DNA from 2 places in the Kitasatospora sp. NPDC059722 genome. Region 1 is predicted to be linked to the other one. Evidence: riboswitches for the same ligand, from Rfam matches in the RefSeq annotation. Region 1 holds a riboswitch; the other holds the start of a gene.
The links. Region 1 has a riboswitch for S-adenosylmethionine ahead of thrC (threonine synthase). Riboswitches for the same ligand answer to the same signal wherever they lie in the genome.
Positions count from the first base shown of each region.

Region 2: linked by a shared signal. The riboswitch ahead of ACFV4F_RS15910 (aminotransferase class V-fold PLP-dependent enzyme) and the one ahead of thrC (threonine synthase) in region 1 are both predicted to bind S-adenosylmethionine.

Region 1 is NZ_JBHWGD010000112.1:1,743-5,930, forward strand. Features, by position in the region: gene ACFV4F_RS37805 (trehalose-6-phosphate synthase) at 1-786, opposite strand, end outside; gene ACFV4F_RS37810 (glucosyl-3-phosphoglycerate synthase) at 1,052-2,080, opposite strand; SAM riboswitch class I at 2,223-2,355, shown strand; gene thrC (threonine synthase) at 2,373-3,653, shown strand; gene ACFV4F_RS37820 (ubiquitin-like small modifier protein 1) at 3,677-3,955, shown strand.
Region 2 is NZ_JBHWGD010000020.1:67,259-71,446, reverse strand. Features, by position in the region: gene ACFV4F_RS15920 (hypothetical protein) at 320-745, shown strand; gene trpD (anthranilate phosphoribosyltransferase) at 862-1,938, shown strand; SAM riboswitch class IV at 2,048-2,165, shown strand; gene ACFV4F_RS15910 (aminotransferase class V-fold PLP-dependent enzyme) at 2,218-3,582, shown strand; gene ACFV4F_RS15905 (Lrp/AsnC ligand binding domain-containing protein) at 3,593-3,874, opposite strand; gene ACFV4F_RS15900 (rhomboid family intramembrane serine protease) at 3,916-4,188, opposite strand, start outside.

The sequences.
Region 1 (4,188 bases):
GGCGCCCAGGGCGTGCACGCCGAGGCGGGTCGTGCGGCCGTCGTGGGTGATGGTGAGGGCGTCGTGGTCGACGGTCGCGTGCAGGATCTCCTCGCAGCACGCGGCGAAGGCCCTCGCCCAGCGTTCGGTGAGGAAGCCGGCCCGGTCGGCGCCGAGGATGCCGGTGAGGACGGCCCTGGCCACGTCGTCCGGGAGGAGCCGGAAGTACTCGGGCGGGGCCCACGGGGTGTGGGAGAAGTGGCCGATGCGCAGGTCGGGGCGGGCCGCGCGGAGCAGGGCCGGGGTGAGGGACAGGTGGTAGTCCTGGACCAGGACGGCGGCGTTCGGGGCGGCCTCGGCCGCGAGGGCGTCCGAGAAGGCCCGGTTGTACGTCTCGTAGGCGGCCCACTCGGTGCGGAAGCCGGCGTCGAAGGCGGGGGCGGTGGGCGTGGCGTAGAGCAGGTGGCTGACGAACCAGAGGGTCGAGTTGGCGACGCCGTTGTAGGCGCGGGCGAAGGTCTCCGGGTCGATGTCCAGCATCCGGACGGCCTGTCCGCCGACGTCGTGGCCGGCCAGGTCGAGGCGGCCGTGGGGGGCTTCGCGGGCGGCCCGGCGGTCCGCGTCGCCCAGGGCGGCGCACACCCAGACGGCGTTCGGGTCGTCGATCGCGGAGAGGCCGGAGACCAGGCCTCCGCCACCGCGTTTGAGGGTCAGCGTGCCGTCGTCCGCGGTGCTGAAGGAGACCGGTCCGCGGTTGGACGCCACCAGCACGGTCGCGCTCGAACGTTTGGTCGATGAATCGGCCATGAGTCCTCTTCTGGGTCTACCCGTTCACCCTTCGGGGTGGAATCCGAGCGTACGGCGGAGCGGAGCGCAGCGCGGCCGTACCGTCGAAGACCTGCGACATGCAGCGGTCAGGGCTTGGCCGCCATGAGGCTCCGCAGGGGTCGAGTGGGAAGCCTCCTCGTCGAGAGGGGGAGGAGTCACGGTTGGTACGTTGCCGGTCGGCAGACGTCGCAAACCAATCGCCGGACAACCGGCGAGATCGCAGCGGCCGCACTGCTCGGGTCTGTCACTCGTCGGTGCGGCGCTTCGCGTACTCGGGGACGGTGTGCATCGGGGGGCGTTCCGTGGCCGTCACGGGGTGCGTGTGGGCGGTGAACGCGCGGGTCTCCGGGTCGCGGGTGAACTGCGTGAGCAGCGGGTGGACGAGGTCGGCCGACGCCTTGAGGCGGTGGGCGCGGTCGAGGCGTTCCAGCGCGGTCCGGTAGATGGTGGCGGCCATCCGGCCGAGGGCCTGGCCGTCCTGGTGGCGGTGGTGGCGGACGCCGACGTCGACCTGGGCCAGGGCGTCGAGGCCGACGAGCTCCAACGCGTCGACCAGGAGGCCGAGTTCGACGCCGTAGCCGGTGGGGAAGGGGAGCCGTTCGAGCAGTACGCGGCGGGCCGCGTACTCGCCGCCGAGCGGCTGGACGAAACCGGCGAGTTCCGGCCAGTGCAGGTTGAGGAGGGGGCGGGCGACCAGTTCGGTCACCCGGCCACCGCCGGCCGGGAAGACCGCGTCAGGGTCCCCGGCGGAGCCGCTGACTTCGAGCGGGCGGTCGTACATGGCCTTGACCAGCTGGATGTCCGGCTCGGTGAGCAGCGGGCCGACGGTGCCGGAGACGAAGGCGGGGTCGAACTCGCGCAGGTCGGCGTCGACGAAGCAGACGATGTCGCCGCGGGTGACCAGCAGCGAGCGCCACAGCACCTCGCCCTTGCCGGGCACGGCGGGCAGCCGGGGCAGGATCCCGTCGCGCGGCACGACCCGGGCGCCGGCCGCGGCGGCCACGGCGGCGGTGTCGTCGGCGGAGCCTGAGTCGACGACGACGAGCTCGTCGACGAGGGGGAGGCGCTCCATCAGCTCGCGCCGGATCGTGCGGACGATGTCGCCGACGGTGGCCGCCTCGTCGAGGGCGGGCAGGACGACGCTGACGGTGTGGCCGGTGCGGCGCTTGGCCGCCAGGAGGGTGTCGACCGGCCGGTCGGCCGCGCTCCACGAGCGGCGGCCCAGCCAGGAGGCCGCCTGCGGGAGGAGTGCGGGGGTCGGTTCGGCGGGCACGGGACTCTCCTCGGCGGATCGGGGTGGAACGGGCCATCTCGCGTGGCGGACGGTCCCTTTCGGGCTCGGCGCCTTCGGATACAGTCTTCGTACAGCGGTCGGACCTTCGCACGCCGGGGTCACCGCTGACGACAACTTCACATGCTCATCCAGAGGGACTGAGGGAACGGCCCGTTGACGTCCCGGCAACCTTCTCGCGCGGCTTTCACCAGGCCCCGGCGGGACAGGTGCCAATTCCGGCCCGTGGTGCGCCCGCACCACGGGGAAGATGAGGAGAGAGGCCTCCGCCATCATGGCTATCGACACAGTCGCACCCGCATCCGTGGATCTCGGCCCCGCCACCGCCCTGTCCTGTCGGGAGTGCGGCACCCGCTTCCCGCTCGGTCCGAGCTTCGCCTGTGTGGAGTGCTTCGGGCCGCTGGAGATCGCGTACGAGTTCGGGAGCGAGGCCGCCGAGGAGCTGCGCAAGCGCATCGAGGCCGGGCCCGCGTCGATCTGGCGCTACGCGCCGCTGCTGCCGGTGCCCGCGGACGTCGCTTCGAAGCCGAACCTGAATCCCGGCTGGACCCCGCTGGTCAAGGCGGACAACCTCGGTCGCGAGCTCGGGTTCACCGCGAACCTGTACGTGAAGGACGACTCGGGGAACCCGACGCACTCGTTCAAGGACCGCGTGGTGGCCTGCGCGATCGAGGCCGCGCGCGCCTTCGGCTACACCACGCTCTCCTGCTCGTCGACCGGCAACCTGGCCGGTGCGGTGGGTGCGGCGGCGGCCCGGGCCGGGTTCCGCTCGTGCGTGTTCATCCCGCACGACCTGGAGCAGGGCAAGGTCGTCATGGCCGGTGTGTACGGCGGCGAGCTGGTCGGCATCGAGGGCAACTACGACGACGTGAACCGCTTCTGCTCGGAGCTGATCGGCGACCCGGCCGGCGAGGGCTGGGGCTTCGTCAACGTCAACCTCCGCCCGTACTACGGCGAGGGCTCCAAGACGCTCGCGTACGAGATCTGCGAGCAGCTCGGCTGGCGGCTGCCGGAGCAGATCGTCATCCCGATCGCCTCGGGCTCGCAGCTCACGAAGATCGACAAGGGCCTGCAGGAGCTGATCAAGCTCGGGCTGGTCGAGGACCGGCCGTACCGGATCTTCGGCGCCCAGGCCGAGGGCTGCTCGCCGGTCTCCGCGGCGTTCAAGGCCGGCCGGGACGTGATCAAGCCGGTGAAGCCGGACACCATCGCCAAGTCGCTGGCGATCGGCAACCCGGCGGACGGCCCGTACGTGCTGGACATCGCGCGGCGCACCGGCGGAGCGGTCGAGGACGTCACCGACGCCGAGGTGGTGGCCGCCATCCGGCTGCTGGCCCGCACCGAGGGCATCTTCGCCGAGACCGCGGGCGGGGTGACCGTCGGCGTGCTCAAGAAGCTGGTCGAGACCGGGCAGCTGGATCCGGCCAAGGAGACCGTCGCGATCAACACCGGTGACGGCCTCAAGACCCTGGACGCCGTCGCCGATGCCGGGATGACCGCGGTCATCCGCCCGACGCTGGAGTCCTTCCGCACCGCCGGCCTCGCGTCCGCCTGATTCCCCCACGAGGAGAGCCACCCATGAGCGCCACCGTCCGCATCCCCACCATCCTGCGCACCTACACCGGCGGGTCCGCCGAGGTCACCGCCGACGGCGGGACCCTGGGCGACGTCATCGCCGACCTGGAGAAGAACCACGCGGGCATCTCCGCGCGCATCCTGGACGACACCGGCAAGCTGCGCCGTTTCGTGAACGTGTACGTGAACGACGACGACGTGCGATTCGCCGAGGGACTGGCGACCGAGATCAAGGACGGTGCCAGCGTCTCGATCATTCCGGCGGTGGCCGGCGGCTGCTGAGCCGCGCCCCGCTCCGACCGGGGGCGCGCGGGGGGGGGGGGCGGGCGTCGGTGGGGGGGGGGGGGGGGGGGGGGGGGGGGGGGGGGGGCGCGCCCCCCCCCCCGGCCGGCGCGCGGCGCGCCCGGCGCGGGCCCCCGCGGGGGGGGGGGGGGCCCCCCCCCGCTCGCATTTCGGCGGGAATATTTCCCGGTCGAGTGGGAGTAGAGTATCGCTCGGCCGGGAACAGGGGTCCC
Region 2 (4,188 bases), on a different contig from region 1:
GGCACCCAGGTGCCCGGACGGTACCTGAGCAGCGGCGTGTCCCTTTTCTGACGGTTCCTCGGAGGGCCCTTGGACCCCGTTGCCCAGCGTGTCGATGCACGGTCGGCGCAGTGCCCGGAGGTAGGGGAGCGGGCCCGGCTGTCGGCCGTCCGGGTGGACTGCGCGTGGCCGGGTGACGGGGCGTCCTCCGGGCGGGTGAGCCCCGGGCGCGGCGCCTTGAGGAGGAACGCGCGCGGGGGAGGGCTCGGCCGGGGGTGATCCGGAGTAGCATCCGGGTCAGGCGAACGTGGTCCGGATCACACTTGAGGGAGCAGGGTCAATGGCGTACACGACCGATGAGACGCTCACCGTCCTCGTCTACAGCGACGACCGCAACACCCGCGAGCAGGTGCTGACGGCGCTCGGCCGCCGGCCCGCCGAGGATCTGCCGGAGCTGTCCTACCTGGAGTGCGCGACCACCCCCGCGGTGCTGCGGGCGCTGGAGAAGGGCGGCGTCGACCTCTGCATCCTGGACGGCGAGGCGGTGCCGGCCGGCGGGCTCGGACTCGGGCGCCAGCTCAAGGACGAGATCTACGGTTGCCCGCCGGTGCTGGTGCTGATCGGCCGGCCGCAGGACTCCTGGCTGGCCGCCTGGAGCCGGGCCGACGCGGCGATCTCGCGCCCGGTCGACCCGGTCGCACTGGCCGGGGCGGTGGCCACGCTGCTGCGGGCGCGCCTGGCCAAGCGGGCCCCCGCGACGCGCTGAGCGGCGCCGTCTCAGTACTAGAGAAGACAGGGCCGGAGGTACCCCGCTGCTCGATAGGCTGACTCCATCCGTACGGACGTCCCCCCTGGGGGAACCGACAACAGCTGGAGTCAGCCATGGTGAACGTGAACCCTGCGAACGGTGGTACCGACCCCGCGCAGGTGGTCCGCACCTGGCCGGACCTCCTGGCGGCGCTGTTGAAGGGGGAGGACCTCGACCGCTCGGCCACCGCGTGGGCGATGGACCGGATCATGAGCGGCGAGGCGTCCCCCGTCCAGGTCGCCGGGTTCATGGTGGCGCTGCGGGCCAAGGGCGAGACGGTCGACGAGATCAGCGGCCTGGTGGACGCGATGTACGCGCACGCCGAGCCGCTGGACATCCCGGGCCCGGCGGTGGACATCGTCGGTACCGGCGGCGACCGCGCCAAGACCGTCAACATCTCCACGATGTCCGCGATCGTCGCCGCGGCCGCCGGTGCCAAGGTGGTCAAGCACGGCAACCGGGCGTCCTCCTCGGCGAGCGGGTCGTCGGACGTGCTGGAGAAGCTCGGCATCGCCCTGGACCTGTCGGCCCGGCGGGTCGCCGAGGTGGCCGAGGAGGTCGGGCTCACCTTCTGCTTCGCGGCGAGGTTCCACCCGTCGATGCGGCACGCCGCCACCGCCCGGCGCGACCTCGGGGTGCCGACCGCGTTCAACATCCTCGGCCCGCTGACCAACCCGGCGAAGGTCACCGCGCACGCCGTCGGCTGCTTCGACACCCGGCTCGCCGGGCTGATCGCGGGCGTCCTCGCCCGGCGCGGCTCCACGGCGCTGGTCTTCCGCGGCGACGACGGCCTGGACGAGCTGACCGTCACCACGACGTCGCAGGTGTGGATCGTGCGGGACGGCATCGTCACCGAGACCGCCTTCGACCCGCGGGACGTCGGCATCGAGCTCGTCGGCATCGAGGCGCTCCGCGGGGCGGACGCCTCCTACAACGCCGAGGTCGCGCGCCGGCTGCTGGCCGGGGAGCGCGGGCCGGTGCGGGACGCCGTCCTGCTCAACACGGCGGCGGCGCTGGTGGCGCTGGACCTGACGGACGCGCCGCTCGCCGAGCAGCTGGCGGCCGGCATGGAGCGGGCCGCGGCGGCCGTGGACTCGGGCGCGGCGCAGGAGCTGCTGCGGCGCTGGTCGGAGGCCACCGGCCGGGACTGACAAGCGAGTTGAGGGGCCCGTGGCAGTTCGTCGCCGCGGGCCCCTTCGGCTGTCCGGATGGTGGATGCCTGTTTGACCACCGGGCGGACGCGACCTAGAGTCCTGTCCAGGTCATGAGTGACAGCGACAAGCCCCAGCTTGCTGTCCGGCAACCCTCCGTCCGTGGCGGGGTGCCCTGGGTGAGGACCGGGCCGCGCGGCGAACCGTCCGCGAGGCAAGCGCGGACGCCCGACGACTAGCACTCCCGGGGTCCCTCGACCTCCGAAGGAGTGCATCCTCATGTCCCTTGCCACCGAAATCTGCGCCCCCCTGGCCGTCCTCGGCCACGACGTCCAGGTGCCGCTCGTCAACGGCGAGAAGGTCGGCTACGCGCCGCTCGACTACGCGGCCAGCTCGCCGGCGCTGCAGCGGGTGTGGGACGACGTCGCCGCGTACGCCCCCTACTACGGCAGCGTGCACCGCGGCGCCGGGTACCTCTCGCAGCTGTCCACCGACCTGTTCGAGCAGAGCCGCCGGACCGTCGGCGAGTTCCTCGGCCTGCGCGAGGGCGACCAGGTGGTCTTCACCCGGGCCACCACCGACTCGCTCAACCTGCTCGCCGCCGCGCTGCCGGCCGGCACCCGGGTGTTCGCGTTCGAGACCGAGCACCACGCCTCGCTGCTGCCCTGGGCCCACGCCGGGCTCGACGTCACCTACCTGCGCGCTCCCCGCTCGCACGCCGAGGCCGTCGCCGCGCTGGACGCCGCGCTCGCCGGGGCGCCCGAGGGCCCGAAGCTGCTGTGCGTCACCGGCGCCTCGAACGTCACCGGCGAGCTGTGGCCGGTCGCCGAGCTCACCGCGACCGCGCACCGGCACGGCGCCCGGGTGGTGCTGGACGCCGCGCAGCTCGCCCCGCACCACCGGGTCTCGGTGGCCGAGCTGGACGTCGACTGGATCGCCTTCTCCGGCCACAAGATCTACGCGCCGTTCGGCGCCGGGGTGCTGGCCGGCCGGGCGGACTGGCTGGACGCGGCCGAGCCGTACCTGGCCGGCGGCGGTGCGACCCGGACGGTGGCCCGGGAGGCCGACGGTTCGGTGGCCGTCCAGTGGCACACCGGCCCGGCCCGGCACGAGGCCGGCTCGCCGAACGTCATCGGCGCCTACGCCATCGCGTCCGCCTGCCGGGCGCTGAGCGAGGCCGGCTTCGACGCGCTGGAGGCCCGCGAGCAGGCGCTGATCGCCCGGCTCACGGCCGGGCTGGCGGAGATCCCGCAGGTCAAGGTGCTGAGCCTGTTCGGCTCCGACTCGGCGCGGGTGGGCGTGCTGTCCTTCGTCGTCCGGGGCTGGAACAGCTCGCACTTCTCGGCCGCGCTCTCCGCCGAGTACGGCATCGGCGTGCGCGACGGGCTGTTCTGCGCGCACCCGCTGGTGCGCACGCTGCTCGGCGACGAGGACGTGGCGCCGTCCGAGTGCGGCGCGCCGGAGCCGTCGCTGCCGGGCGAGCGCAGCCTGAACGCCATCCGGGTCAGCTTCGGCGCCGGGACCCCGGACGAGCACGTCGACCGCTTCCTGACCGCCGTCCGCGAGCTGGTCACGGACGGCGCGGCGTGGAACTACCGGAACGAGGGCGGCCGTTGCGTCGCCGACACTCGCCGTGAGGACTGAGGACTGAGGACTACTCGTCCAGGCCGAGCGCGAACGCGGCCTCCAGGTCGTGCTGGGAGTAGGTGCGGAAGGCGATCTGGGTCTCGGTGTGGGCGACGCCCGGGACCTTGTTCAGCCGGCCCGGGATGACGTCGGCCAGGTCGTCGTGCTTGCGCACCCGCACCATCGCGACCAGGTCGTAGCCGCCGGTCACCGAGTACACCTCGCTGACGCCCTCGATGGCGGCGATGGCCTCGGCGATCTCCGGGATGCGGTCGACACTGGTCTTGATCAGGACGATGGCGGTGATCACTGTTCCGGCTCCTTCGTGGGGTGGCGCCAGCGTATCGGGCCTCAGCCGGGTCGTCTCGGGGGGTGACCGACGACGGTGCAGGCGTAGAGGAAGCCGGCGCAGAAGCCGATCACGTGGACCAGGTAGGCGACCCCGGGCCCGGCCGAGTGCACCGACCACCACTGCAGGGCGAACCAGAGGCCCAGCACCAGCCAGGCCGGGAACCGCAGCGGCAGGAAGAGCAGCAGCGGGACGAGCGTCGTCACCCGGGAGCGCGGGTGGAAGCGCAGGTAGGCGCCCAGGACGGCGGAGATCGCGCCGGAGGCTCCGATCAG